3 regions of the Streptomyces sp. NPDC104581 genome follow, and region 2 is predicted to be linked to each of the others. Evidence: riboswitches for the same ligand, from Rfam matches in the RefSeq annotation. Region 2 holds a riboswitch; each other region holds the start of a gene.
What was found. Region 2 has a riboswitch for cobalamin ahead of ACZ61E_RS15140 (ribonucleoside-diphosphate reductase subunit alpha). Riboswitches for the same ligand answer to the same signal wherever they lie in the genome.
Positions count from the first base shown of each region.

Region 1 (9,065 bases), on a different contig from region 2:
ATCGCCGGAGTGGGCACGGGCGACCAGTTTGTACACCATCGAGCAGGTGGGATTGCCGCTGCCGGTGACCAGCTGGGTGCCGACCCCGTACGCGTCCACCGGCGCCGCGGCCAGCGAGGCGATCGCGTACTCGTCCAGGTCGGAGGTGACCACGATCCGGGTGTTCACCGCGCCCAGCTCGTCCAGCTGCTGCCGCACCCGGTGCGCGACGAGCAGCAGGTCGCCGGAGTCGATGCGGACGGCGCCCAGCCCGGGCCCGGCGACGTCCACGGCCGTACGGACCGCCTCCGCCACGTCGTAGGTGTCCACGAGCAGCGTCGTACCGCTGCCGAGCGCGTCGACCTGCGCCTGGAACGCGTCCCGTTCGTTGTCGTGCAGCAGGGTGAAGGCGTGCGCGCTGGTGCCCACCGTCGGGATGCCGTAGCGGAACCCGGCCGCCAGGTCCGACGTGGTGTCGAAGCCGCCCACGTAGGCGGCGCGCGACGCGGCGACGGCGGCCAGTTCGTGCGTGCGGCGCGCGCCCATCTCGATCAGCGGGCGCCCGCCGGCCGCCGCCGACATCCGGGAGGCGGCGGCGGCGATCGCCGAGTCGTGGTTGAGGATCGACAGGATCACCGTCTCCAGCAGCACGCATTCGGCGAAGGAGCCCTCGACCCGCAGGATCGGCGAGCCGGGGAAGTACACATCGCCCTCCTGGTAGCCCCAGATGTCCCCGGTGAAGCGGTAGCCGGCGAGCCAGTCGAGCGTCGCGCCGTCGACGATCCCGCGCTCGCGCAGAAAGCCGATCACGTCCTCGTCGAAGCGGAAGTTCTCGACGGCGTCGAGGACCCGCCCGGTGCCCGCGACGACCCCGTAACGCCGCCCCTCGGGCAGCCGCCGGGTGAACACCTCGAAGACGGAGCGGCGCTCGGCCGTCCCCGCCCGCAGCGCCGCCCGCAGCATCGTCAGCTCGTACTGGTCGGTGAAGAGCGCGGTCGACGGAACTCCGACCCGTCGGCCGCCCTCGTCCTTCACCAGGCCCTTCTCAAGTTCCGCAGAGTTCATACGAGCGATGCTACAGGGATCTCGTCAGTTTGACGATTTCTAGGGAACGGCCGTCTTCCGGCGGGTCGGAGGCGACTCGGCGGGCTCCGGGGCCGCCGTTTGTGCGACAGGCCCCTCCGGGTGGCAGCATGGGGCTGTGAGGCTGTGCATCCCGGGGCGATTCCCGGGACCCCCGGCGGAGAAGAAGGTCGTCCCGAACCGTGAGTGTTGCCCCGACAGAGATCGAACTTCCCGAGTCGGCCGAGGAGACGTTCACCGTCCCGGAACCTGACGTGCCGTGGATGACGATCGTCCACAACGACCCGGTCAACCTCATGAGTTATGTGACCTACGTCTTCCAGACGTACTTCGGCTACTCCAAGGACAAGGCGCACAAGCTGATGCTCGACGTCCACCAGAAGGGCCGCGCCATCGTCTCCAGCGGCAGCCGCGAGGAGATGGAACGCGACGTGCAGGCCATGCACGGATACGGCCTGTGGGCCACGCTCTCCCAGGACACCCGCTGATGGCCGGGCAGTTCGAGGCGATCCCCGGAGGTGGCGCCGCCGTCGCCCTCGACGGGATCGAGATCTCGATCCTGCGCTCCCTCGCCGTCCAGCTCCTCGAACTGATCGGCCCCGGCGACGAACCGGCCGAGGGCGAGGACCCTTCCCCCGCCGTCGGCGGGGAGGCCCCATGGCCGCCCTACTTCGCGGAGGGGCCCAGCGAACCGCCGTCCGACCCCGCGCTCGCCCGGCTCTTTCCGGACGCCTACGGCTTCGGCGACGACACCGACGACGAACTGCGCGCGTACGCCTCCGAGTTCAGGCGCTTCACGGAGAACGACCTGCGTGACCGCAAGCGTGCGGACGGCCTGGCCGTCGTCCGCGGCCTGGACGCCCTCTCCGCGTCCGGCGAGGGCGGGGCCGTACTGAAGCTGACGCCCGACGACTGCCGGCACTGGCTCGGCGCGCTCAACGACCTGCGCCTGACGATCGGCAGCAGGCTGGACGTCTCCGACGAGGACGAGGGCGAGAGCCTGTACCGGCTGCCGGACTCCGACCCGCGCAAGCCGATGGTGATGGCGTACCTGTGGCTCGGGGCGCTTCAGGAGACGCTCGTCGAGACGATGATGCCGTGACGGTCCGGTGTGTGATGCCCTGACGGGTCCGCCGGTCCGGCCTCCGCGCCCCGCTCCCGCGACGGGCCCGTCACAGGGTCCGACCGCCTCCGTCACACCGTCTCCGGACGGACATGCTCCGCTTCCTCGGCGGACACTCAACTCCGGACAACGATCGCGTCACCGCCCCCGCACGCTTTGCGATTCGGGGGGAGATTCGTCCGCTTCTTCCTGTGTGCCGCGCCACAGCCGCCTCCGCGGATCGCGGCCCGGCCCGTGGTAAATCTTCACGACCACCGGCACAGGCTAGGGAGAAAGGGCGCATCACCATGACCTCCCCACAGGTCGACAACACCTCGGACAGGCCCTCCGCGGACACCTCGGAGGAGGGCTACGAACGCGGACTCGGCAGCCGCCAGGTCCAGATGATCGCGATCGGCGGCGCCATCGGCGTCGGTCTGTTCATGGGCGCCGGCGCGAACATCGCCAAGGCCGGGCCGAGCATCATCCTGATGTACGCCCTCGCCGGCGTGGTGATCTTCTTCATCATGCGGGCGCTCGGCGAACTGCTGCTCTACCGGCCGGTCTCCGGCTCCTTCGCGGAGTACGCCCGCGAGTTCCTCGGCCCGTTCTTCGGTTACGTCACCGGCTGGACGTACTGGCTCATGTGGATCGTGACCGGCATGGCCGAGCTCACGGCCGCGGCGATCTACATCCACTTCTGGTTCCCCGCGATCCCCCAGTGGGTCAGCGCCCTGGTGTTCCTCCTGGTGCTCTTCGGCGTCAACCTGATCTCCGTCAAGATCTTCGGCGAGGTCGAGTTCTGGTTCTCGATGGTCAAGGTCACCGCCATCATCGGCATGATCGTCATCGGCCTCGGCGTCCTGACCCTCGGCTTCTCCGACGCCGGCGACACCGCGGCCACCGGCAACCTCTGGCAGCACGGCGGGATCTTCCCCAACGGCATCGGCTCCAGCCTGATGACCCTCCAGGGCGTCATGTTCGCCTACCTCGCCGTCGAACTCGTCGGCGTCACGGCGGGCGAGTCCGAGAACCCGGAGAAGACGCTCCCCAAGGCGATCAACACGCTGCCGTGGCGCATCATCGTCTTCTACGTCGGCGCGCTCACCGTCATCCTCGCCGTCGTGAAGTGGACCGAGTTCAGCGAGGGCGAGAGCCCGTTCGTGCACGCGTTCGCCAGGATCGGCATTCCGCTCGGCGCCGGAATCGTCAACTTCGTCGTGCTGACGGCGGCGCTGTCGTCCTGCAACTCCGGTATGTACTCCACCGGCCGGATGCTCCGCGACCTCTCCGCCAACAAGGAGGCGCCGAAGGCCCTGGGCAGGCTCAACAGGCGCCGGACACCGGCCACCGGCATCGCGGCGTCCGTCGCGCTGATGGGCATCGGCGTCGTCCTCAACTACGTCGTCCCCGAGAAGGCGTTCCTGTACGTCACCTCGGTGGCCACCGCCGCCGGTATCTGGACCTGGATGATGATCCTCATCAGCCACATCAAGTACCGCTCCGCCGTCGTCGCGGGCCGGCTCCCGACGTCCCCGTTCCCGGCCCCGGGCGGCTCGGCCCTGAGCTGGGTGGCGCTGGCGTTCCTGTCCTTCGTGACCTGTCTGATCGCCTACGACTCCGACGCCCGTGTCTCGCTGTACGTCGGCGCGCTCTGGGCGGTGTTCCTCGTCGGCGGCTGGGCGCTGCTCAAGAGCCGCAACCCGGAACTCGCGGCGCGCGCCCCCGAGGGCCCGAACGAGCCGGAGTTCGCCAAGGCCGGCGACTGACACCCACCCCGCGACGTCCCGGCGGCTCCCCGTCGGCCGCCGGGCGTCCCGGCACCCGTCTCACCAGGTGGCCTCCGTGTCTCACACACGGAGGCCACCTGTCTATCCTTCACCCCATGCTGACCATCACCCAGGCGCTGTACGACCAGATCGTCGCCCACGCGCGGGCGGACCACCCCGACGAGGCGTGCGGCGTGATCGCGGGCCCCGAGGACAGCGACCGGCCCGAGCGCTTCATCCCGATGCTCAACGCGGCCCGCTCGCCCACGTTCTACGAGTTCGACGCGGACGACCACAAGAAGCTCGACGACGAGCTGCGCGAGCGCAACGAGGACCTGGTGGTCATCTACCACTCGCACACCGCGACCGAGGCGTACCCCTCCCGCCGGGACATCGACCTGGCGATGGAGCCGTTCGCCCACTACGTCCTGGTCTCCACCGCCGACACCGACGACATGGGCCCCTTCCAGTTCCGCTCGTACCGCATCGTCGACGGCGAGGTCACGGAGGAAGAGGTCGAGGTCGTCTGACAAACTGACGCCGTCCAGGGCGGCAGGACCCAGGAAGCCGGTGTGAATCCGGCACGGTCCCGCCACTGTGACCGGGCCCCGCGCGCGAGCGGGGGCCCGGAAGCCAGGAACTGACCTGTCGCCCTTCTCCCACCATGCCAGGGGACGCGGAAATCCCCCGGAGGAGGCCCAGTCATGCCCTCGCGACGCCACGCGCTCATACCGGCGGTCCTGCTACCGCTGCTGCTCCCGCTCGCCGCCTGCGGCGCCACCCCGGACCCCGTCCGTGCCTCCGGGGCACCGGCCGGCGGATTCCCGTACACCGTCACCAACTGCGGTGTGCGGACCACCTTCGAGGCACCCCCGAAGCGCGTGGTCACGATGAACCAGCACGTCACCGAGATCATGATCGAGCTCGGCCTCACCGACTCCCTCATCGGCACCGCCTGGCTGGACGACGCCGTCCTCCCCGCCTACCGGAAGGCGTACGACAGCGTCCCGGTCATCGCCGAGGAGTACCCCTCCAAGGAGAGACTCCTCGCCGCGAACCCCGACTTCGTCTACGGCGGCTACGCGAGCGCCTTCGCCGCCAAGGACGGCCGCACCCGCGACGAACTCAAGGACGCCGGCATCGACACCCGGCTCAACCTGGAGAGCTGCGCCGAGGGCCGGACCTCCATGGACGACGTGTTCCGCGAGGTCCGCGAGGTCGGCCGTACCTTCGGTGTCGCCGACCGCGCCGAGAAGTGGACCGCCGGAGCGCGCACCACCCTCGCCACCACCGCCGCCGCGACCGAGGACGTGGAGCCCGTCCCGGTCTTCGTCTACGACAGCGGCGACAAGACCGCGTTCACCGCGGGCGGCAGGGGCATCGGCAACGAGCTGATCCGGCGGGCCGGCGGACGCAATGTCTTCGCCGACCTCGACAAGTCCTTCGGCGACGCCACCTGGGAGCAGGTCGTGGCCCGCGAGCCCGAGACGATCGTGATCTACGACTACGGCGCCACCACCGTCGCGCAGAAGAAGAAGCGCCTGCTGGAGGACCCCGTACTGAAGGACGTCCCGGCGATCAGGAACAGGAGCTTCGCCGTCCTGCCGCTCTCCGACGCCGTCCTCGGCGTCCGCGCCCCCGCCGCCGTCCGGCGCCTCGCGGCCCAACTCCACCCAGGGGCGGGACTCTAGAGGGCTCCCGCCGTCATGACCTGCCGGACCCCGCCCGGCCACCGCCGGCTGCGGCACGCCCTCGTGCTCGCCTCGCTCGCCGTGGCCCTCGCCTGCGCCGCCGTCGCCGGGCTCGCGCTCGGCTCCGTCCGTATCCCGCCCGGTGAGGTCCTCACGATCCTCACCGGCGGCGCGGAGCCCAGTCCCTTCCGCACGATCGTCCTGGACGTGCGGCTGCCGCGCGTGCTGCTCGGCGCCGTCGTCGGCGCCGGGCTCGCCGTCGTCGGGACCGTCCTCCAGGCCCTCGTCCGCAACCGGCTGGCCGACCCGTTCCTCCTCGGCATCTCCTCGGGGGCGTCCGCCGGCGCCGTACTCGTCCTGGTCCTCGGTGTCGGCGGCGGTGTCGGCGCCGGGATCACCACCACCGTCGCCATGCCTGCGGCGGCCTTCGCCGGCTCGCTCACCGCCATGACCCTCGTCTACGCGCTGGCCAGGCGCGGCGGCACCATGACCGGCGGGCGGCTCGTACTGGCCGGGGTGACCGTCTCGTACATCCTGTCCGCGCTCACCACGCTCGTCCTGGTCGTCTCGGCCCGGCCCGAACACTTCCAGGAAGCGCTGTTCTGGTCGCTCGGCGGCCTCGGCAGCGCCCGCTGGGGCGCGCTCGCCGTCCCGGCCGTCGTCCTCGCCGCGGGCACCGCCGTCCTCATGGCGCTCGCCAGACCCCTCGACCTGCTGCTGGTGGGGGAGGAGGGCGCGACCGTACTCGGACTGGACACCGCGCGCTTCCGCGCCGCCGTGTTCGTCCTCGCCTCACTCGTCACCGGCGTCATGGTCGCCGCCAGCGGCGCCATCGGCTTCGTCGGACTGCTCGTGCCGCACGCCGCGCGCATGGCGGTCGGGGCAGCGCACCGGCCGCTGCTGCCGGTCGCCGCGCTCGGCGGCGCGGTCGTCCTCGTCGTCGCGGACCTCGCCGCCCGGACCGTCGCCGCGCCGCAGGACATCCCCGTCGGCGTCCTCACCGCCCTCATCGGCGGCCCGTTCTTCCTGTGGCTGATGCGCCGCCGTCCCGAAGGAGCCCCCGTATGAGCGACCGAACGGCCGCCTCGCTGCGGATCGAGGGACTCTCCTACGGAACGGGAGACGGCCGGCACCTCGTCGACGCCGTCGATCTCACCGCCGCACCGGGCGAGACCGTCGGACTCGTCGGCCCCAACGGCAGCGGCAAGACCACCCTGCTGCGCTGTGTGTACGGGGCGCTGCGCCCCACCCACGGCCGGGCGCTGCTGGACGGCGACGACCTGCACACCATGACCGCCAAGGAGCGCGCCCGGCGCGTGGGCACCGTCCCGCAGGACGGGCAGACCGACTTCGAGCTGACCGTCCGCGAGGTCGTCGCGATGGGCCGCTCCCCGCACCGGCGCTTCTGGGAGGCGGACACGGCGGCCGACACCGCGCTCGCCGACGCCGCGCTCGACCGGGTCGGCATCGCGCCCCTCGCCCACCGCGCCTTCCCCTCCCTCTCCGGCGGCGAACGCCAGCGGGCCCTCGTCGCCCGCGCACTGGTCCAGCGGCCCGCGCTCTTCGTCCTGGACGAGCCCACCAACCATCTGGACATCCGTTACCAGCTCGAAGTCCTCACCCTGATGCGGGAGTCGGCGGCGACCAAGCTGCTCGCCCTGCACGACCTGAATCTCGCCGCGTACTACTGCGACCGCCTCTACGTACTCGAAGCCGGTGCCGTCGTCGCGTCCGGGACCCCGGCCGAGGTCCTGACCCCCGCCCTCCTCGCGGCCGTCTACGAGGTGGAGGCCGAGGTCGCACCGCACCCCCGGACCGGCGCCCCCACCGTCGTCTATCTGCCCCAGCCGCCGGTCCCGTCCATCTGACGAACACCGAACGTCCGGAATGAGAGACGGCATACCGGGATGCGGACCGGGAATCGATACGATGACCCCATGGTTTCCCACGACGTGAGCGACAAGACGCCCGGCGAACTGCTGGTCGCGCGGCTGCACGTCGACCTGTGCCGCCTCGCCAGCGCCATGTGTACGGTCGGCGCTGCCGCCTGAGCCCGGCGGAAACGCCCGTCCCGAGCACCACCCCCCGCGCGGGGGCAGAGCCGCGCGCCCGTCACGCCTCTTCTCCGACAGGAGCACACGCCATGGCCATCGAGGTCCGCATTCCGACCATCCTCCGCACCTACACCGACGGAGCCAAGGCCGTCGAAGGCACCGGTGACACGATCGCGGCGCTGCTCACGGACCTCGAATCCCGCCACACGGGCATCCGCGAGCGCATCGTCGACGGCGCCAACGGCGACCAGCTCCGCCGCTTCGTCAACGTCTACCTCAACGACGAGGACGTCCGCTTCCTGGACGGCATCTCCACCAAGCTCACCGACGGCGACAGCGTCACCATCCTCCCCGCCGTCGCGGGCGGCGCGCCCGAGAAGCCGATGCCCGACACGCACACGCTCTGATGCGGTACGACTCCCCGCTCGCGGTCGTCGGCGACACCCCCCTCGTACGGCTGCCCCGGCTCTCCCCGTCGGACGACGTCCGGCTCTGGGCCAAGCTGGAGGACCGCAACCCGACCGGCTCCGTCAAGGACCGCCCGGCGCTGCGCATGGTCGAACAGGCCGAGAAGGACGGCAGGCTCACACCGGGCTGCACGATCCTGGAGCCCACCAGCGGCAACACCGGCATCTCCCTCGCCATGGCCGCCAAGCTCAAGGGCTACAAGATCATCTGCGTGATGCCGGAGAACACCTCTCAGGAGCGCCGCGAGCTGCTCGCCATGTGGGGCGCCGAGATCATCCCGTCCCCGGCGGCGGGCGGCTCCAACACGGCCGTGCGCGTCGCCAAGGAGCTGGCCGCCGAGAACCCCGGCTGGGTGATGCTCTACCAGTACGGCAACCCGGACAACGCGGGCGCCCACTACGCCACCACCGGCCCCGAGATCCTCGCCGACCTGCCGTCCGTCACCCACTTCGTGGCGGGCCTCGGCACCACCGGCACCCTGATGGGCGTCGGCCGCTACCTGCGCGAGCAGAAGCCCGACGTCAGGATCGTCGCGGCCGAGCCGCGCTACGACGACCTCGTGTACGGCCTGCGCAACCTCGACGAGGGCTTCGTCCCCGAGCTGTACGACGAGTCCGTCCTCACCAGCCGCTACTCCGTCGGCTCCGCCGACGCCGTCACCCGCACCCGCCAACTGCTCCAGCGGGAAGGCATCTTCGCTGGCGTCTCCACCGGCGCCGCCCTGCACGCGGCGATCGGGCTCGGCAACAAGGCCGTCAAGGCGGGCGAGAGCGCCGACATCGTCTTCGTCGTCGCCGACGGCGGCTGGAAGTACCTCTCCACCGGCGTCTACACGGCCGCCACGGACGAAGAGGCGATCGAGACGCTCCAGGGCCAGCTCTGGGCCTGAGCCGTCCTTCGCACGGGCGCCGGGCGGGCC
Region 1 is NZ_JBVJNN010000016.1:22,122-31,186, reverse strand. Features, by position in the region: gene ACZ61E_RS15500 (nicotinate phosphoribosyltransferase) at 1-1,044, opposite strand, end outside; gene clpS (ATP-dependent Clp protease adapter ClpS) at 1,245-1,550, shown strand; gene ACZ61E_RS15490 (DUF2017 domain-containing protein) at 1,550-2,164, shown strand; gene ACZ61E_RS15485 (amino acid permease) at 2,473-3,933, shown strand; gene ACZ61E_RS15480 (M67 family metallopeptidase) at 4,050-4,463, shown strand; cobalamin riboswitch at 4,444-4,596, shown strand; gene ACZ61E_RS15475 (ABC transporter substrate-binding protein) at 4,638-5,624, shown strand; gene ACZ61E_RS15470 (FecCD family ABC transporter permease) at 5,640-6,692, shown strand; gene ACZ61E_RS15465 (ABC transporter ATP-binding protein) at 6,689-7,492, shown strand; gene ACZ61E_RS15460 (putative leader peptide) at 7,562-7,675, shown strand; gene ACZ61E_RS15455 (MoaD/ThiS family protein) at 7,768-8,085, shown strand; gene ACZ61E_RS15450 (PLP-dependent cysteine synthase family protein) at 8,085-9,035, shown strand.
Region 1: it holds a riboswitch for cobalamin, as region 2 does, so the genes downstream of both, ACZ61E_RS15475 (ABC transporter substrate-binding protein) here and ACZ61E_RS15140 (ribonucleoside-diphosphate reductase subunit alpha) in region 2, are expected to answer to the same signal.

Region 2 (10,295 bases):
CTGGTCCGCGCCCAGCTGCGGGATCTGACGCCCCGATCTCCGCCGACCTCTGACGGCGTCCCGTTCCGGGGCCTCACGCGACGCGCGTGGGGCCCCGGAACGTGCGCCGGTAGACGTTCGGGGTCGTCCCGAGCGTGCGCAGGAAGTGGTGCCGCAGCCCCGCCGCGTTGCCGAACCCCGACCGGCCGGCGATCGTGTCCACCGTCTCGTCCGTCCCCTCCAGCAACTCCTGTGCCAGCAGTACGCGTTGGCGCAGGAGCCAGCGGTACGGGGTGGTCCCCGTCTCCTGCTGGAAACGGCGGGCGAAGGTACGGGGCGACATATGGGCCCGCTCCGCGAGCTGCTCGACGGTCATCTCGCTGTCCAGATGCCGCTCCATCCATTCGAGGACCCCGCCCACCGTGTCGCACGGGGTGGGCAGCGGGCGCTCGATGAACTGCGCCTGCCCGCCGTCGCGGTGCGGCGGGACCACCATGCGGCGGGCGATCGCGTTGGCGATCTCGGGGCCGTGCTCCTGGCGTACGACATGGAGGCACGCGTCGATGCCGGCGGCCGTCCCGGCGGAGGTGACGACCGGTCCGTCGTCGACGTACAGCACATCGGGCTGCACATCGGCCAGCGGGTACGCCTCCGCCAGCTCGGCCGAGTGCATCCAGTGGGTGGCGCAGCGCCGCCCGTCGAGCAGTCCGGCGGCGCCGAGGGTGAACACGCCCGCGCAGACACTGAGCACCCGCGCGCCCCGGTCCACGGCCCGGCGCAGCGCGTCCAGCAGTTCGGCCGGGTACTCCCGGACGACGTAGGTGTCCCCGGCCGGCACGCAGATCAGATCGGCTTCCTCCAGCCGGTCGAGACCCTGGAGCGCGGAGATGGTGAATCCGGCGTGCGTGCGCAGGACGGGGCCCTCGGCGGAGACGACGGCGAAGTCGTAGACGGGCAGCCCCTGCGCGCTGCGGTCGAGACCGAACACCTCGCAGAGCACACCGAGTTCGAAGGGGTGCACTCCGTCGAGCAGGACGACCGCCACGTTTCTCAGCATGGAAGCAGTGTGGCAGTAATTCGATGGTTCATGACAGTCCTGCCACTGCTCTTTCTGCCGTGGAACGACGAGAGTGGAGCCATGAACGCAATCGGTGGTTACCTCGTCGTACTCGCTCTTTTCGGCCTTCTCGCCCTTCCCGGTCTCATCGGGCACCTCAGGGACCGCGCCATCGACCGCCAACTCCGCCGCGCGGAGCACCCGGACGGCCACGCACGGCCGGGCCGGCCGGGCGGAACGATCACGCTCCGCACGGCCGGCCCGGCGGTCACCCCACTGGGCTGAAGCCCCTTCAGAAGTCGTCGTCGAAGCCGACCGTGCCCTCCACCGCCACCTGGTACGCCGAGGGGCGGCGTTCGAAGAAGTTGGTCAGTTCCTGGACGCCCTGGAGCTCCATGAAGGAGAACGGGTTCTCCGAGCCGTACACCGGCGCGAAGCCCAGGCGCTGGAGTCGCTGGTCCGCGACGCACTGGAGGTATTCGCGCATCGACTCCGTGTTCATGCCCGGCAGGCCGTCCCCGCACAGGTCGCGGCCGAACTGGAGCTCCGCCTCGACCGCCTCCTTCAGCATGTCGGTGACCTGCTGCCGCAGCGCGTCGTCGAAGAGTTCCGGCTCCTCCTTACGGACGGTGTCCACGACCTCGAAGGCGAAGTTCATGTGCATCGTCTCGTCCCGGAACACCCAGTTGGTGCCTGTGGCCAGCCCGTGCAGCAGGCCCCGCGAGCGGAACCAGTAGACGTAGGCGAACGCCCCGTAGAAGAAGAGGCCCTCGATGCAGGCCGCGAAGCAGATCAGGTTCAGCAGGAAGCGGCGCCGGTCGGCCCGGGACTCCAGGCGGTCGATCTTCTCGACCGAGTCCATCCACTTGAAGCAGAACTGCGCCTTCTCACGGATCGACGGGATCTCCTCGACCGCGTCGAACGCCGCCGCGCGGTCCGCCGGGTCCGGCAGGTAGGTGTCGAGCAGCGTCAGATAGAACTGGACGTGCACGGCCTCCTCGAAGAGCTGGCGCGAGAGGTAGAGCCGCGCCTCGGGGGAGTTGATGTGCTTGTAGAGCGTCAGCACCAGGTTGTTCGCGACGATCGAGTCGCCCGTCGCGAAGAACGCGACCAGCCGGCCGATCATGTGCTGCTCACCGGGGGTGAGCTTGCCGAGGTCGGCGACGTCGGAGTGGAGGTCGACCTCCTCCACCGTCCAGGTGTTCTTGATCGCGTCCCGGTAGCGCTCGTAGAAGTCCGGGTAACGCATGGGGCGCAGGGTGAGTTCGAAGCCCGGGTCGAGCAGGTTCTTCTCTGCGTCGGACGTGGTCATTACTGGCAGGCCTCGCAGGACTCGGGGTTTTCCAGGGAACAGGCGACGGCGTCGGCGTCCGGCGCCGGCTGTGCGGGCACGGGCGCAGGCCGCGCGGGTACGGGCACCGGCGCCGCGGCGGTGACCGGCTGGGACTTCGCCGCGCGGGCGATCCGCGTCGCCGGCCGCGAGCGCAGGTAGTACGTCGTCTTCAGCCCCTTCTTCCAGGCGTACGCGTACATCGAGCTGAGCTTGCCGATGGTCGGTGTCTCCAGGAACAGGTTCAGCGACTGGCTCTGGTCGAGGAACGGCGTGCGCGCCGCCGCCATGTCGATCAGGCCGCGCTGCGGGATCTCCCACGCCGTGCGGTACAGCTCGCGCACCTCGGCCGGGATCCAGCCGAAGGCCGCCACCGAGCCGTTGGACTCGCGCAGCGCCTCACGGGACTGCGCGTCCCACACGCCGAGCTTCTTCAGATCGGCCACCAGATAGGCGTTGACCTGGAGGAACTCACCCGACAGCGTCTCGCGCTTGAAGAGGTTGGAGACCTGTGGCTCGATGCACTCGTACACGCCCGCGATCGAGGCGATGGTGGCCGTCGGCGCGATGGCGAGCAGCAGGGAGTTGCGCATTCCCGTCTTCGCGACGCGCGCCCGCAGGGCCTCCCACCGCTCGGGCCAGTTGAGGGTGGTGTCGTAGTGGTCCGGGTGCAGCACGCCGCGCGCCGCCCGGGTCTTCGACCAGGCGGGCAGCGGGCCCTCGCGCTCGGCGAGGTCGCAGGACGCCTCGTACGCGGCGAGCATGATCCGCTCGGCGATCCGGGTGGAGAGGGCGGCGGCCTCGGGGGAGTCGAACGGCAGCCGCTTCTTGAAGAAGACGTCCTGGAGGCCCATCAGACCCAGGCCCACCGGGCGCCACTTGGCGTTGGAGCGGCCGGCCTGCTCGGTCGGGTAGAAGTTGATGTCCACGACCCGGTCGAGGAAGGTGACGGCGGTGCGGACGCTGTCGTCCAGCCGCTCCCAGTCCAGCTCGCCGCTCCCGGTCACGAACGCCCCGATGTTGACCGAGCCCAGGTTGCAGACGGCCGTCTCGCCGTCGTCCGTGACCTCCAGGATCTCGGTGCAGAGGTTGGAGGAGTGCACGACGGCGCCGGGCTCGGCGGTCTGGTTCGCCGTACGGTTCGACGCGTCCTTGAAGGTCATCCAGCCGTTGCCGGTCTGCGCGAGCGTACGCATCATCCGGCCGTACAGCTCACGCGCCGGGATGCTCCTGCGGGCCTTGCCCGCCGCCTCGGCCGCGCGGTACGCCGCGTCGAACGCGTCGCCCCACAGGTCGACCAGCTCGGGCACGTCGGCCGGCGAGAAGAGCGACCAGTCGCCGTCCGCGTCGACCCGGCGCATGAACTCGTCGGGGATCCAGTGCGCGAGGTTCAGATTGTGCGTGCGGCGCGCCTCCTCGCCGGTGTTGTCGCGCAGCTCCAGGAACTCCTCGATGTCCGCGTGCCACGTCTCCAGATACACGCAGGCGGCGCCCTTGCGCCGGCCGCCCTGGTTGACGGCGGCGACCGAGGAGTCGAGCGTCCGGAGGAACGGCACGATGCCGTTGGAGTGCCCGTTCGTGCCGCGGATCAGCGAACCGCGGGCGCGGATACGGGAGTACGAGAGGCCGATGCCGCCCGCGTGCTTCGAGAGGCGGGCCACCTGGTGGTAGCGGTCGTAGATGGAGTCCAGCTCGTCCAGCGGGGAGTCGAGCAGATAGCAGGACGACATCTGGGGGTGCCGGGTGCCGGAGTTGAAGAGGGTGGGGGAGGAGGGGAGGTAGTCGAGTCGGCTCATCAGGCCGTACAGCGCGGCGACTTCGTCCACGGCGGCCGGGGAGTCGTCCTTGGCCAGCCCGGACGCGACGCGCAGCATGAAGTACTGCGGCGTCTCGATGACATCGCGGCTGATCGGGTGCCGGAGCAGATAGCGGCTGAAGAGGGTGCGCAGACCGAAGTAGCCGAAGCGGTCGTCGGCGGCGGGGTCGATCAGCGCGTCGAGGCGGGCGGCGTGGCGGGTGACGAACGCGGCCGTACGGTCCGCGATCAGCCCCTCCGCGTGGCCCACGGCGACCGAGGAGGAGAACGAGACGGCGCCCTGGCCCGCGGCCTCCTCCGCGATGGCGCGGGTGAGCAGGCGGGCGGCGAGGCGGGAGTACGCGGGGTCCTCGGAGATGAGCCCGGCGGCGGCCTCGGTGGCGAGTCCGCGCAGCTCGGCCTCGTCCGAGGCGGCGCTGCGGCCACGGAGCGCGGCGGCGGCGACCCTGCCGGGCTCGGTGTCGGCGAGGTCGGCGGTGAGGTCCGTGAGGAGCCGCAGAAGGCCCGTCCCGGGTCCGTCGGCCGGTCCGGCCGTCTCCCGTCCCCGCTCGGAGATCGCTGAAGCCGGATCGGCTGGCGCGATGGTCACGTGGTGCTCTCCCTCGCTCGGCTCTGGGCCTCGGGGAGGGCACGGCGGCGCACGGCAGCGTAGGCCGTCCCGGAAACGGGCGGCGCGCGGCGCGGCGTCCACCGGCCCTGCCTCGGGGCCCGGACGTCTCGGCACCCGGTTCGGTCGACCCGGATGCGCCGTCGGCAGGTGCTCGGACTCGCGGGCGCGACGAAGCGCACCACAGCACACCGTTGCGGGACAGTTCCGGATTTCCACCGGATTCTCCTGCGGCGACAGCAGACTTGAGCATACATGTGGGGCTCGTTGGGAGCGGCACCCCCCACATGTTGTGTCGGACCTCCTCGATCAGGGGGAGCGGCGAAGGGCCGCCGCTCCCCCCGGGGGAACAGCGGCCCTTCGGTCGTCATGCTCAGCAGCAGCGGAAGCCCTCCCGCGGGTCCGCCTCGCGTGCGTCCATCCGGTTCCGTTCGAAGGCGCGGCGTGTCAGGGGCTCCGCCGTCGGGTCGCAGGCGCGGGTGTGGGCCACGTAGTGGTCGTACGCCGACTCGCCCGTCAACTCCCTCACGTACCAGCGGATCCGGCCCACCGCGTGGCGCACCTTCGCCGCCGAGGTCATGACCGGCCCGTCCCGGCGCCCGCCCCGGCCGACGCCTTCGTCTCCGCCGCGGCCAGTTCCGCCTTCTCCTCCTTCGTCGCGAACATGCCCGCCGGCGCGACCAGTTCCGACTTCACGTACGGCGTCTCCGAGAGCTTGACGCTCTCCGGGTGCCGGATCGCCTTGTAGCAGACGCGGCCGGCGTCCGCGATGACCACGATGATCAGGATCGCGAAGAGCGCGCAGAGCACGCCGTCCACCGTCGAGTTGGTGACGACCGTGTGCATGTCGTCCATCGTCTTCGCCGGAGGGAGCACCTCGCCGTTGTCGATGCCCGTCTGGTAGACCTCGCGCTGCTTGAAGAAGCCGACCTTCGGGTCCTCGGAGAAGATCTTCTGCCAGCTCGCGGTGAGCGTGACCGCCGCGTCCCAGGCCAGCGGAACCGCCGTCACCCAGGCCCATTTGAGGCGCCCGGACTTCACCAGCAGCGTCGTGCACACGGCGAGCGCCACCGCGGCCAGGAGCTGGTTCGCGATGCCGAACAGCGGGAAGAGCTGGTTGATGCCGCCCAGCGGGTCGTGCACGCCGACCCAGAGGAAGTAGCCCCACGCGCCGACGACCACGGCGCTGGCGAACCAGACGCCCGGCTTCCAGCTGACCTGGCGCATCGGCTTGTACACGTTGCCGAGCATGTCCTGGAGCATGAAGCGCCCGACGCGCGTCCCCGCGTCCACCGTCGTCAGGATGAACAGCGCCTCGAACATGATGGCGAAGTGGTACCAGAACGCCTTCATCCCCGCGCCGCCGATGACGGACGAGAAGATCTCGGCCATGCCGAGCGCGAAGGTCGGCGCGCCGCCGGTCCGCGACAGCAGGCTCGACTCCTCGACGTCCTTGGCCGCCTGGGCGAGTTGGTCCGGCGAGATGGTGAAGCCGAGGTTGGCGACCGCCTGGGAGGCGGACTCGACCGTGCCGCCGATGACTCCGGCGGGGGAGTTGATCGCGAAGTAGAGACCCGGGTCGATGATGCACGCCGTGATCATCGCCATGATCGCGACGAACGACTCGGTGAGCATCGCGCCGTACCCGATCATCCGGATCTGGGTCTCCTTCTGCACCATCTTCGGTGTGGTGCCCGAGGAGATGAGGGAGTGGAAACCGGACAGCGCGCCGCACGCGATCGTGATGAAGACGAACGGGAACATCGATCCGGCGAAGACCGGGCCGTCACCGCGGCTCGCGAACTCCGTGACCGCGTCCATCTTCATCGTCGGCAGCGCCACGACCACGCCGATCGCCAGCAGCGCGATCGTGCCGACCTTCATGAAGGTCGACAGGTAGTCGCGCGGCGCCAGCAGCATCCAGACCGGCAGCACGGACGCCAGGAAGCCGTACACGATCATCCAGATGACCAGCGTGCCGGCCTCCAGCGTGAAGGTGTCGGCGAGCGAGGACTCGGCGACCCAGCCGCCGGCCACGATCGCGAGCAGGAGCAGCGCCACGCCGATGAGCGAGACCTCGCTGACCTTGCCCGGCCGCATCACCCGCAGATACACGCCCATGAAGAGCGCGATCGGGATGGTCATCGCGATGGAGAAGACACCCCACGGCGAGTCGGCGAGCGCGTTGACGATGACCAGTGCCAGCACCGCCAGCAGGATGATCATGATGAGGAAGACCGCGATGAGCGCGGCGGCGCCGCCGAACGGGCCTATCTCGTCACGCGCGATCTGGCCGAGCGAACGGCCGTCGCGGCGCGTGGAGAAGAACAGCGTGACCATGTCCTGGACCGCGCCCGCGAAGATGACACCCGCGACGATCCAGATCGTGCCGGGCAGATAACCCATCTGCGCGGCCAGCACCGGTCCGACGAGCGGTCCCGCGCCCGCGACGGCCGCGAAGTGGTGGCCGAAGAGCACGCGCCGGTCGGTGGGGTGGAAGTCGACACCGTTGTCGAGCCGTTCGGCGGGCGTGGCCCGTGTCTTGTCGACCTTCAGGACCCGCCGGGCGATGAATCTGGAGTAGAAGCGGTAGGCGATCGCGTACGAGCCGAGTGCCGCGGCCAGCATCCAGGCCGCGGAGATCTCCTCGCCGCGTGACAGCGCGAGGACACCCCAGCCGACCGCTCCCACCAGGGCGACGAGCGCCCATATGACGATCGACTTCGGCGTGAGACGCCCGGACGATTTCGGTGCGGCGGAACTTGGCTGTGCCGGCTCTGGCATGGCGAGTCGTCCCCTCACTGGATCACCTGCTGAAACTCGCAGGAAATCTAGGGGACCTTTTCGGCACGCGTCACCCCCCGTCCGCATATCGGTACGGCAACGGTGTGCGTTCCGTACTTCCGCGCCGGTTCCCGAACATGCCCTTTGACGTGGGCCTACGCCGATATCGGCAGCCGGCCCTCCGGAGTCAGTCGGTCGGTCTGCGCAGCCGCGCCACGAACTTGTAGCGGTCGCCGCGGTACACCGAGCGGACCCACTCCACGGGCTCCCCGGCGGTGTCGATCGAGTGCCGCGAGAGCATCAGCATCGGCAGGCCCACGTCGGTCCCGAGGAGCCCCGCCTCGCGCGGTGTCGCGAGCGACGTCTCGATCGTCTCCTCGGCCTCCGCGAGGTGGACGCCGTACACCTCGGCCAGCGCGGTGTAGAGCGAGGTGTACTTGACGAGCGAACGGCGCAGCGCGGGGAAGCGTTTGGCCGAAAGGTGCGTGGTCTCGATGGCCATCGGCTCGCCGCTCGCCAGCCGCAGCCGCTCGATGCGCAGCACCCGGCCGCCGGCGGTGATGTCGAGGAGCCCGGCGAGTGTGTCGTCGGCGGTGACGTAGCCGATGTCCAGCAGCTGCGAGGTCGGCTCCAGGCCCTGCGCGCGCATGTCCTCGGTGTACGAGGTGAGCTGGAGCGCCTGCGACACCTTGGGCTTGGCCACGAAGGTGCCCTTGCCCTGGATCCGCTCCAGCCGGCCCTCGACGACCAGCTCCTGGAGCGCCTGGCGCACGGTGGTGCGCGAGGTGTCGAACTCGGCCGCCAGGGTGCGCTCCGGCGGTACGGGAGTGCCCGGCGGCAGCGTCTCCGTCATGTCGAGCAAGTGCCGCTTCAGCCGGTAGTACTTGGGCACGCGTGCGGTACGGGTGGCCGCCCCGTTCTCGGTCTCGGTGCCGCCCCCGTCCGTGGCCATGGTCTGCCTTCCCGACTCCTGCGCTGCTGCCGTCACCGGCTCCTCCGTCTGTTGCGGCTCACATGGTGGCACGGTCCGGTCGCGGGTCGTCTCCCCGATCCAGGTGTCGGTCCGATAACGGACACGACAGCCCTCTTATACACCCTTGACACCCCTAAAGGTCTAGGCCAAGCTCCCCGTACTGGTCTAAACCATTAAAGACCAGGTCCCAGCCCCGGTGGTACTCGTCGTAAGTCTTCGCGGTGGGGAGGGGGTTGCAGGAATCCCTGAGGAGGGTGGCGTGAAGCGCAAGCTCATCGCGGCGATCGGCGTCGCGGGCATGATGTTCTCGGTCGCGGCGTGTGGATCGGACGACAGCGGTTCGGCGAAGGACCCGAAGGACCGTAAGGACACAGTCACCGTCTGGCTGATGGTGGACGCGCAGAGCACCTGGCCGGAACTGGTCAAGGATGTCAACGCGCAGTTCAAGGAGAAGTACCCGAACGTCAAGGTCGATGTCCAGTACCAGCAGTGGGCGGACAAGGCCAAGAAGCTCGACACCGCCCTGGGCGGCGACAAGTTCCCGGACGTCGTCGAGCTCGGCAACACCGAGACCATGCAGTACATCCTCAACGGCGCGGTGGCCGAGGTCGATCCCAAGAAGTACGACAACTCGGACACCTGGATCCAGGGGCTCAAGGACACCTGCACCTTCGAGGGCAAGCAGTACTGCGTGCCCTACTACGCCGGCGCGCGCGTGGCGATCTACAACACGGACATGCTCAAGAAGGGCGCCGGCCTCGACACGCTGCCGGAGTCCGAGGACGAGATGCTCGCGGCGATGGACAAGATCGCCGCCGAGAACAGCAAGAAGGACAAGCGCTCCTCCAGCCTCTACCTGCCCGGCCGTTACTGGTACGCCGCCATGTCCTACGTCGCCGCGTACGACGGCGCGATCGCCACGTACGACGAGGGCGCCAAGGAGTGGAAGGGCTCGCTCTCCACGCCCGAGGCGCAGAAGGGCATCCAGCACTTCATCGACCTGGTCAAGAAGTACAACAAGGCCGACCAGACGAAGGACGAGCAGGACCACGCCAACGTGATGGCCAACGAGAAGGCGGCCCTCATCTACGGCAACGGCTGGGAGTCGGGCTCCGTCATCGACGGCAAGAACAACGGCAACCCCAAGCTCGAGGGCAAGATCCTCACCGCCGGAATGCCCGGCCCGAACGGCAAGGCGCTGCCCTCCTTCATCGGCGGCTCCGACCTGGCGATCACCAGCAAGTCCAAGGTCCAGGACCTGGCCGAGGACTGGGTCTCGATGTTCACCAGCGAGAAGTCCATGGATGTTCTCGCCGGCAAGAACATCCTCCCCAACAACGAGAAGCAGCTGGAGCCGCTGAAGGCGAAGCCGGAGACCGCTCCGATCGCCAACGCCGTGCCCGACGCGTGGTTCACCCCCATCGCGCCCGGCTGGACCTCCATCGAGAAGGAGGAGGTCCTGGAGAACATGCTCCTGTCGATCCTCAAGGGTGACTCCGTGGCCGACGCCACGAAGGAAGCCGACGCGAAGATCAACGAACTGATCAACGAAGAGTCCTGACCCAGGAGCCCCGGGGTCAGGGCCCGAGCCACACCAGTCCCTGACCCGGGGGTCCCGAACGCCAGGGCCTCCGGCGCCCCCGCCCCCGGAGGCCCGTCGGCGGGTCCGCGGGGGCGGCGGTCCGGTCACCACCGGACCCCCGCTCCCCGCCCTTCCGGGCGCGGATTCGGTGCGGAGAACGAAACGGA
Region 2 is NZ_JBVJNN010000015.1:108,126-118,420, forward strand. Features, by position in the region: gene ACZ61E_RS15120 (D-Ala-D-Ala carboxypeptidase family metallohydrolase) at 1-28, shown strand, start outside; gene ACZ61E_RS15125 (GlxA family transcriptional regulator) at 74-1,036, opposite strand; gene ACZ61E_RS15130 (hypothetical protein) at 1,118-1,321, shown strand; gene ACZ61E_RS15135 (ribonucleotide-diphosphate reductase subunit beta) at 1,329-2,348, opposite strand; gene ACZ61E_RS15140 (ribonucleoside-diphosphate reductase subunit alpha) at 2,348-4,771, opposite strand; adenosylcobalamin-variant (AdoCbl-variant) riboswitch at 4,930-5,029, opposite strand; gene ACZ61E_RS15145 (YbdD/YjiX family protein) at 5,163-5,369, opposite strand; gene ACZ61E_RS15150 (carbon starvation CstA family protein) at 5,366-7,573, opposite strand; gene ACZ61E_RS15155 (GntR family transcriptional regulator) at 7,761-8,525, opposite strand; gene ACZ61E_RS15160 (sugar ABC transporter substrate-binding protein) at 8,806-10,107, shown strand.

Region 3 (10,295 bases), on a different contig from region 2:
CGTCGCCCAGCCCGACCCCCAGGTCGACGGCGCCCACCGGCTGGCCGCCTATCTCGTCCTGGACGGGGCCGAGTTGGCCGCGGTCGCCGCCGAAGTGGGCGCCGCACTGCCCGACTTCCTGCGCCCCACGCACTACGCACAGGTCGACGGCATCCCGCTGACGGTGAACGGGAAGGCTGACACCAAGGCGCTGCCCGAGGCCAAGCCGCTCGGCGCGCTGACCACGGCGGGGGAGCGCGGCCCGGAGACCGCGACCGAGACCGTGGTGTGCGAGTTCTTCGCCGAGGCCCTGGACCTGGACGACGACGAGGTGAGCGCGGTGAGCGACTTCGTGTCCCTCGGAGGGCACTCCATGCTGGCGGTGCGGCTGATCGGGCTGCTCCGCCGCGAGTACGGACCCGTGGTCACGATCCGTGATCTGCTGACCCTGCGAACCCCGGAAGCGATTGCCCGCCACCTTGAAGACAACTCCTGACACCCAGCGGCCCCGCCCCGGGGCCGACATCCTGCGCACCGCGCTGCGCCGCAACGTCGGGGCCATGACCACCGGCACCCTCCTGATGGGGCTCTACCAGGCGGGGGAGACCGCCTTCCCCATCGCGCTCGGCCTGATCGTCGAGCACACCATGCAGGACAGGAGCCTCGGCGCCCTCGGCCTGTCGATCGGCGCACTGGCCGTGATCATCACGACCGTGTCGCTGTCGTGGCGGTTCGGCATGCGCACCCTTCAGAAGGCCAACACGACCGAGGCGCACCGCTGGCGGGTGCGCGTGGCGGCCTGCGGACTCCAGCCGGTGGCCAGGGACGTGGACCTGAAGTCCGGCGAGGTGCTGACCATCGCCACCGAGGACGCCGACCAGACCGCCGACATCATCGAGGTGGTGCCACTGCTGATCAGCTCGCTGGTCGCGGTGCTCGTCGCGGCCGTCGCGCTGGGTCTGGCCGACATCCGGCTCGGGCTGCTCGTGATCGCGGGAACCGTCGCGATCCTGTCGATCCTGGCCGTGATGTCCAAGCGGATCGGCGCCAGCACCCGTGAGCAGCAGGCCCGGGTGGCGCGGGCGGGCGCGAAGGTCGCCGACCTGATCACCGGGCTGCGCCCGCTGCACGGCTTCGGCGGCAACCAGGCGGCCTTCCTCTCCTACCGGAGGGTCAGCACGGACGCGAAGCGTCGGTCGATCACCGTCGCCAAGGTGAACGGTGTGTACGCGGGCACCGCGCTGGCCCTCAACGCGGTGCTGGCCGCCGCGGTGACCCTGACGGCCGGCTGGCTGGCGTTCGGCGGCCGGATCTCCATCGGCGAACTCGTCATGGCCGTGGGCCTCGCGCAGTTCATCATCGAACCGCTGAAGCTGTTCTCGGAGATGCCGAAGTACGTGATGATCGCGCGCGCGTCGGCCGAGCGGATGGCGCTCGTACTGTCCGCTCCGCCCGTGACGACCCCGGGGACGGACCGCCCGGCACCGGGCGGAGACCTTGAGGTGGACTGTGTCCGGTACGGGACCCTGAACCGGCTGAAGTTCCGGGTGCCGGCGGGCGAGTTCGTGGCGGTCGCCGTCTACCAGCCGCGCGCTGCGGCCGACCTCGCGTCCGTCCTGGCCCTCAACGTCGCCCCGGACGCCTACGAGGGGGCGGTGCGGCTCGGCGGACAGGCGGTCACCGATCTGTCGGTCGAGGCGGTCCGTGAGCACCTGCTGGTGAACCCGTACGACGCGGAGATCTTCGCGGGCACCCTGCGCACGAACATCGACCCGTCGGGCACCAGCCGGACGGTCCCCGAGGCCGTCGAGGCGTCCATGCTGACCGATGTCGTCGCACTCCACCGCGACGGACTCGACTACGCGGTCCGCGACCGGGGCGCCAACCTCTCCGGGGGGCAGCGCCAACGGCTCTCCCTGGCGCGCGCGTTGGCGGCCGACAGCGACGTCCTGGTCCTGCACGACCCGACGACGGCCGTCGACGCGGTCACCGAGCAGCTCATCGCGCGCAATGTCGCGAAGCTGCGCCGGGGGCGTACCACTGTCGTGATCACCAGCAGTCCGGCCCTCCTGGACGCCGCCGACCGGGTCCTCGTCCTGGACGAAGGAGTCATCACCGCCGAGGACACCCACCGCAATCTCCTGGCCACCGACGAGGAGTACTGCCGCGCGGTGACGCGGTGACGCGGTGAGGTAGGGAGGTGGCGGGGTCAGGAGCCGGTGGGGCGGCTCAGCCGAGTGCCCAGGCGACATCCCTGAGCAGGGCGTGCCGCCACCCCGCCCGGTCGTGGCCCGACGGCGACCGCGAGACCCGCACCGTCGCACCGGCCTCCTCCGTGAGGACCTCGACCGGTTCGCAGTGGGGCAGCATCCGCGTCTCGTGCTCCCCGACGTCGAACGCGACCCGCAGCCCCGAGAGGCCGGGGCGCTCCCGCAGCCGCGCGGCGAGGGTTCCCCCGGCCGGCCCGGCCAGGGGGTCCGCCAGGGCCGTGGCACCGGGTGTCCACCAGAACGACCCGGACTGGCACGCGACGCGGGACACCAGCTCCGGGAACTCCAGCGCCGCGTACAGCGCGCTCAGCCCGCCGAGGCTCTGCCCGGCGACCACCAGCCTGTCCGGTTCGGCCCGCACCCCGGACTCCGCCACCAGCGGCAGCAGTTCGTCCCGGACGGCCTCCCACACCTCGGGCCGGCACCCGAACTCGGCCTCCCTGTCCTTGGCCGGCAGGAAGACGAGCGTGACGGGGGGCATTTCACCGGCGGCGACGGCCGAGTCGAACGCGGTCGTCGCGGGGTGCAGATACAGCCAGTCGTCCCCGTCGAGCAGCAGGACCACCGGACCGCCACCGCCCACCGGATGGACGCGCACCGTGCGCCGTCCGCCGAGCCGTTCGCTGTTCCAGCGGAGCCGGGTGCCGGGGAGGGGCGGTACGGCATCGTCCCCGGCACCGAACACCGGCCAGTGCGGCTGCGCCGGGAGGTCCGGGGTCGCGGCGAGGGACCGTTCGGCGCCGGTGCCCACCGGGTTCAACGGGTCCGCGAACGCCTCGTCACCCGCGAGGAGTTGGTAGGTCACCCGCAGTCGCGCGGGCATGGGCACCTCGGCGTACCAGCAGTCCGTGTCGCGCCACCGGCGCAGCGGGACCGGCTCGGACCAGCTCTCGAAGACGACGCTCGCCGGGGATCCGCGCCACAGGAACAGGGCGGTGGTGCCGCCGCCGTCGGCCGGTGCCCACGCGGGCGTCCGCGCCGTCGCCCAGAACTCGTCGCCGCCGGGCCCGCCCGGCAGCCCGAAAGCGTCGAAGGGGCTCTCCTCGTCGGCCGCGAGGCGCATGGACGTCTCCTTGTGAGAGGGAAGGGAGAAACGTTAGGCTCCCCCGTGATTAGGGGAGCCTAACCTAACGTTAGCCTCTCCTTCCGGTGGACCCCGAGGAGGAACCGACAGATGAGCACCAACCCCTTCGACGACCCCGAAGGCCGTTTCCTGGTCCTGGAGAACGGCGAGGGACAGCACTCGCTCTGGCCGTCTTTCGCCGAGGTGCCCGGAGGGTGGACGATCGTCCTCGACGAGGACACGCGTGACAACTGCCTCGACTTCATCGAGGCCCGCTGGACCGATCTGCGTCCCCGGTCCCTCGCGGCGTCCACGGACGGCTGACCTCCCCGAGACCGGCAGGCCGCGATGCTCCGTGCTCGGGGACGACCCCCGGCGGGTGGCGGTGTTGCGCATCGGGGACATCGAGGTGGTGGCGACCTTCGTCGACGGCGACGAGACGGGGAGGGCGGCGGACTCGCCCTTCCGGCGCTGACGTTCCCGCCGGGGAAGGCCGGCGCTGGACTCATAATTAAGGTAAGGCTAACCTTATTTCGTTTGTCCGTCGGAGTGACACGGCGACCGGCCGTTCTCCGAACGTGGAACCGAGGAAGGAAAGCCTTGATCACGGCTACGCCGCCCCCCGCCCCGCTGTCGCACGCGCCGCACCCGCTCCTCGCGCCGACGCCGCCCCCCGTACGCCCCGCCCGCCGGCAGGACGCCGCCGCACTCGCCGAGCTGTCCCAACCCTTCGTGCGCTCGGGGGCGTTGCGGGAGCGGCCCCTCTCGCTGTACGCCGACCGGGCCGCCGACTTCCTCGTGGCGCAGGGCCCCGGAGGCCGCCTCGACGGCTGTGTGGGCCTGCGCGTGCACCCGGCGGGCCCGGGGGAGGGGCGCCGCCCCGTCGGCGTTCTGTACAACTTCTGCGTGGCCGGGCCGAAGCAGGGGTGCGGCGTGGGAGCCGGGCTCCTGCGTACCGCACTGGCCGCCGCCCGCGCGCAGTCGCTCGGCGCGCTGTTCACGGCGACGACCGGCGGCGGCGGGCTCTTCGTCCGGTACGGGTTCGCGCCCACGGCCGCGCGCCCGGCGCCTCCGTCCTGGGTGGCGTCCCTGGACCCGCGGCGCGGGGCACGGATCCTCGCGCGCGCCCTGTGACCGTCGGCCCGCCCGGCCCGACAGGCCGGGCGGGCCGGGGAGTTACGGGAGTCCGGGGAGTCCGGTGATCAGACGGCGTTCGCGCCGTGGTGGTCCGGGGCGTGGTCCGGGCGGTCGTCGGGGACCACGGTGGTGCCGGGGCTGGTCTCGTCCAGGACGCCGCGCAGCACCGCGTGCGGCACCCGGCCGTCGAGTACGTGCGCGCGCCGGACACCGCCGCGCACGGCCCGCAGGCACCCCTCCATCTTCGGCAGCATCCCGCTCGCCAGCCCCGGCAGCAGCCCGTCCAGCGCGTCGGCCGTCAGACGCCCGATCACCTCCGTGCTGTGCGGCCAGTTCGCGTACAGCCCTTCGACATCGGTGAGTACCACGAGCCGTTCGGCGCCGAGGGCCACGGCGAGGGCCGACGCCGCCAGATCCGCGTTGACGTTGTAGACCTGTCCGTCGAATCCCCGTGCCACGGGGGAGACCACCGGGATGTGGCCCTGGTCGAGAAGCGTGCGGACCATGTCCGGGTTGACCTCCACGACGTCTCCCACGAGACCGATGTCCACCGTTCGCCCGCCCACCCGGGCGGAGCGCCGTACGGCCGTCATCGTGTGCGCGTCCTCGCCCGTCATGCCCACGGCGAAGGGCCCGTGCGTGTTGATGTGGCCGACCAGGTCCCGCTGGACACGGCCGCTGAGCACCATCCGGACGACTTCCATGGTCTCCGGTGTGGTCACCCGCAGACCCGCCTCGAAACGGGTCTCCAGGCCGAGGCGGTCGAGCATCGCGCTGATCTGGGGGCCGCCCCCGTGCACCACGACCGGGCGCAGGCCCGCGTGCCGCAACTCCACGACGTCCCGGGCGAACGTCCGCCGCAGACCGGCGTCCACCATGGCGTTGCCGCCGAACTTGACGACGACGGTGCGCGTGCGCGTGGTCGTCGCGGTCCGATCGGTCATGGTCTCCGTCTCTCGTGGTGTCCATGTGTCCGGAGACCGGGCACCACGCCGGAGACGGACCCCCGACGCTCCGTTAGCTTAGCCTAACCTAAGCGGAAGGGGGGTGTGGGTCGTACCGGTCACGAAGGGGGCGGCGGACCGGCGGCGCGCGGGAGTTGTCGTCCCGGTCAGGGTTTACGGGCGATGCCCGCGTAACAGGCGGCCTCCGCGTCGGTGACGTTCTCGGCCTGGTCCTCGTCGGTCGGGCGCCAGCGCTGGGTGGGCACGACACCGGGGTCGAGAAGTTCCCAGCCGTCGAAGAGGCGGACTATCTCGGCGTGTGGCCGCGCCTGGCCGGGGGTGCCGGCGGCGCGGTAGGCGCCGGTGAGCCGGGCGATCCCCTCGGGATCGAAGTCGGGGGTGACATGGGTGATGGTGAGGGTGCTGCCCGAGGGGAGTGCCGCCTTGAGATGCTCGACGATGCCGTGCGCGCCGCCTTCGACACGGTCGTCGGTGACGAAGTGGAGCAGCGCGTTGAGGCTCAGCGCGATGGGCCGGGTGAAGTCGAGCGTCTCCGCTATCTCCGGTGTCGCCAGGAGCGCGGCCGGGTCCGTGACATCGGCGTGCGCGTACGAGGTGTGCCCCTCGGAGTGGCTGTGGAGCAGTGCCCGCGCGTGGGCCAGGACGATCGGGTCGTTGTCCGTGTAGACGACGCGCGCCGAGGGGGTGACCTCCTGGGCGACCTCATGGAGGTTGGGCGAGGTGGGGATGCCCGTGCCGATGTCGAAGAACTGGGTCATGCCCTCCTGGGCGAGGAACCGCGCAGCGCGCCGCATGAAGCGCCGGTTGATGCGGGCGGTGGCCAGGATGGAGGGGAAGGCCGCGAGGGCCTTGCCGGCCGCCTCGCGGTCGGCGGGGAAGTTCGTGGTGCCACCGAGGTAGTAGTCGTACATACGGGCCGAATGCGCCTGATCGAGTTTCAGGTCCACCGTGCTGTTCTCCGCCATGCCACGCCCCCAGGAGTGGTTCGCTGTCCGGTCGGCCGGCCCGGGTGCGCGCCGTACCGGCGCCCCCTCCGCCACCGGGGTTCACTTCCCGCCGTCCGCACGGAACAACCGCGGGAGCGAGGGGCGTTCCGCCGGGCCATGGCGGTCTGTTCGGACGAACGGGAACAGGTTTCCGAAACCGTCACCCGAACGCCTAAGTAGTCATACTATTACCGTCGGCGAAGACAATTGACCGAAGGTTTGCACAAGACGCCCGTTCTTCCGGTTGGCTGTCGAGTGAGACATCCCGTCTCCACCGAGATCCGCTCCACCGTGGCGCGGCACGGTGCCCCCCACCCCCCCCCAAGGACATGCGTGGAACTCGATCGGGAAGCCCCGGCGGTTCGCGGAACCTTCGCCCGGGTCTTCACCGGCCACCCGAGGACCGCCACGAGAAGCGGCCCGGCGACCGAAGCGCGCGCCGGAGCACGCCACCTCCGAGGTCCGCAGTACGCCCCCCACACACCGTCGGGCGCCGCCCCGACACCGGACGCGCCGACGCGCGCGTCCGAGAGCGGAAAATGATGGCCGCCAGTACCCCCAGGACACGGGCCGCGGACGCCCCCGGCACCGGAGAAGCCCCCGACGACGCCCGGCAGGGACGGCTGGGCCTGACCTTCGACGCCTTCCACGACTACCACCGCGAATTATGGATGCGCTACGCCCACTCCCAGGTCGGCGGGCGCCCCGCGGCCGAGACCGTGGTGGACACCGCCTGCGCGCACCTGAAACGGGACTGGAAACACGCGCTGGCCCGGGAGTCGGTCTCCCGCTACGCTTGGTCGCTGCTGAAGGAGGAGACCCACCGCTGGCTCGACGAACGCGGACTGCGGCCGCTCCTCGTCGGCACCGCCGCCTTCCACGCGGCACTCGCCAAACTCCTCCGGGACGGCACCCGGGACCAGTTCACCGTCCTGGAAGGTGAACTCGGCCTGTACGGCGCCATCATGGACCTGCCCGAGCGTCAGTACGACATCATCGTCCTCAGGTTCGTCCTCGGCGAGGACGAGGAGAACGTCGCGGAGTACCTCGGCATCGAACTCGCCACCGTACGCTCCCAGGCACAGCATGCCCGCCGCCGCCTGGCACGCGAACTCGACCTGGCCATCGAACCGACCGAGACGGAAGGGTAGCCGTGCGCACCAACGACCACGCCTCCATCAGCACCCTGCTCGACCAGGCAGAGGTCCTCGTCGACACCTACACCGACTACGACACCGAAGCCGCCAGGCGACGGGTCGAGGCCAGGGCCGCCCGCGTACCCTCCGAACCCGGTTCCGGCGCGCCGCGCACTCCCGCCGCGCACGAGCAGGCCGCCCGCGACCTCGACCTCGCGGTCTCCCTCATCGTCGACACCCCGCAGGCGGCAACGGCCCTGGCACGGCTGGCCGATGACGACCGGCCGGACCCCGAGGGCGCGGTCGTCTTCGGCGCGCTGCTCCATCTGGCACGTGACCACGACGCCGCCCAGTTCTGGTGGCAGTTCGCGGCCGGCGGCGGCAACCGCACCGCCGCCTTCTGTCTCTACCTCGCCCATGGACGGCGTGCCGAGTTCAGCGACGCCCGGCACTGGCGTGCGGAGGCCCGCAGACTGACCGCACCGGACAGCGCGCCGCCGGCCCCGGCCGCGCGCCCCCTGCTGCCGGAGAGCATCCGTCACCAACTCCTGACCCAGTGCCGCTCCGGCAGCCGCCCCACCCTTCCGGCCCGGCTGGAAGCGGTCATCAACCGCCTTCCCGTCGACCCGGACAACGACTTCGGTACGATCCCGCGCCCCGTCCCCACCCTGACGCGCGACCTTCCGCACGGCCATCAGTCCGCCCCGCCCGGCCGGGCGGGGAACGCCGGCACCTGAGACCCGACGCACCGTCCGGTGACGCCCAACCACCTTCCGCCGCCTGCCACTTTGCGTCCGCCGCTCGCCGCCCGCCGGGAAACCGGATGACCGGGGACCGGGCCGTTCCTCCCCCGGCCCCATGGACGACGAGGGGCACCTGCTGAGCATGGTCGGCGTCGAGGCGACCTGTCGGGCACCGGCGAGGGACCACCGCGCCGGCCTCCCGCTGGAGGGCCGCCACCACCGGGGCGACGACGACGCGTGGAACATCGCCGCCCTCGTCGTGCGGCCGGCGGAGCGCGGGGACCGGCCCGCCCCTTCCTGCGCGCACCGGGGACCCGTCGTGCCTCCTGCGCCCGGATCGCCTCGCCCGTTCCCCCGTCCGCGATGTGGTCCACACGTGTGCGCCCGCCGCCCGGCCCTCTAGGCTGGTCGGTGCAGCTGGTTCGTCCCTGTCCGCCAGGCAGGTGCGTCGTAAGAGGGAACCCGGTGGGAATCCGGGACTGCCCCGCAGCGGTGAGTGGGAACGACCGCCGTCATACGCACTGGGCCCGGACGGGTCTGGGAAGCGACGGCCAGTAGGAGTCTCGTGAACGGTACGAGACGGGCCCACGAGTCCGAAGACCTGCCCGTTGCCCGCGCGTGACCGATCGCGCGCGGTCGTTCCGGTGACCTCGTGGGCGGGTCGGCGCACATATCGAGCGGCACGCGCGTCCGACGACGCGGCGTGGACCGCACGATCGGTCGTCCCTTCGCGCCCGCGTCCCGTCCCCGGGACCTCAAGGACACATCTCGCGAAGGAGAGTTCCGTGACAGAGAAGTCCGCGGCCGCGGCAGCACGGGCCACCGTGTACGGCTACCCCCGCCAGGGACGGAACAGGGAACTGAAGAAGGCCGTCGAGGGCTACTGGAAGGGCCGCGTCGACGCCGCCGCCCTCCGCAGGACCGCCGAGGAGCTGCGCCGTACGAACTGGCGGCAACTGGCCGAAGCGGGCATCCAGGAAGTGCCCTCCGGCGACTTCTCCTACTACGACCACGTCCTGGACACCAGCGTCATGGTCGGCGCCGTCCCCGAACGGCACCGCGCGGCGGTTGACGCCGACGCGCTGGACGGCTACTTCGCCATGGCTCGCGGCACCCGGGACGTCGCGCCGCTGGAGATGACGAAGTGGTTCGACACCAACTACCACTACCTGGTGCCCGAGTTGGGCCCGGACACCGTCTTCACCGCCGACCCGGCCAAGCAGGTCGCCGAGTTCGGGGAAGCCCTCGCGCTCGGCCTCACCGCCCGCCCGGTCCTGGTCGGCCCCGTCACCTACCTCCTGCTGGCCAAGCCCGCCCCCGGTGTCCCCGCCGGCTTCGAGCCGCTGACCCTGCTCGACCGGCTCCTGCCCGTGTACGCCGAGATCCTGGCCGACCTGCGCGCGGCGGGAGCCGAGTGGGTGCAACTGGACGAGCCCGCGCTGGTCCAGGACCGTACCCCCGCCGAACTGGAGGCCGCCGGCCGCGCCTACCGCGAGCTGGGCGGGGCGGCCGACCGGCCCAAACTGCTCGTCGCCTCCTACTTCGGCCGGCTCGGGGACGCGCTGCCCGTCCTCGCCAGGGCCCCGATCGACGGACTCGCGCTCGACCTCACCGCATCGGCCGCCGCCGACCTCGACGCCCTCGCGGCCGTCGGCGGGCTGCCCGGCAAGCGACTGGTCGCGGGCGTCGTCGACGGACGCAACATCTGGATCAACGACTACGAGAGGTCCCTCACCACCCTGGGCACGCTCCTCGGCCTCGCCGACCGCGTCGACGTCGCCGCCTCCTGCTCCCTGCTGCACGTCCCGCTCGACGCCACCGACGAACGCGACATCGACCCCGGGATCACCCGCTGGCTCGCCTTCGCCCGGCAGAAGACGGAGGAGATCGCGGTCCTGGCACGCGGACTCGGGCAGGGCACCCACGTCATCACGGCCGAACTCATCACCAATCGCGCCGCGCTCGCCTCCCGGGCCGGCTCCGCCCTCACCCGCGACCCCGCCGTGCGCGCCCGCA
Region 3 is NZ_JBVJNN010000001.1:195,552-205,846, reverse strand. Features, by position in the region: gene ACZ61E_RS00940 (amino acid adenylation domain-containing protein) at 1-475, shown strand, start outside; gene ACZ61E_RS00935 (ABC transporter ATP-binding protein) at 459-2,162, shown strand; gene ACZ61E_RS00930 (alpha/beta hydrolase-fold protein) at 2,209-3,312, opposite strand; gene ACZ61E_RS00925 (MbtH family protein) at 3,424-3,636, shown strand; gene ACZ61E_RS00920 (GNAT family N-acetyltransferase) at 3,913-4,446, shown strand; gene argB (acetylglutamate kinase) at 4,515-5,393, opposite strand; gene ACZ61E_RS00910 (SAM-dependent methyltransferase) at 5,561-6,379, opposite strand; gene ACZ61E_RS00905 (RNA polymerase sigma factor) at 6,940-7,551, shown strand; gene ACZ61E_RS00900 (hypothetical protein) at 7,554-8,273, shown strand; partial or broken gene ACZ61E_RS00895 (DNA polymerase III) at 8,470-8,568, shown strand; cobalamin riboswitch at 8,681-8,902, shown strand; gene metE (5-methyltetrahydropteroyltriglutamate--homocysteine S-methyltransferase) at 9,065-10,295, shown strand, end outside.
Region 3: it holds a riboswitch for cobalamin, as region 2 does, so the genes downstream of both, metE (5-methyltetrahydropteroyltriglutamate--homocysteine S-methyltransferase) here and ACZ61E_RS15140 (ribonucleoside-diphosphate reductase subunit alpha) in region 2, are expected to answer to the same signal.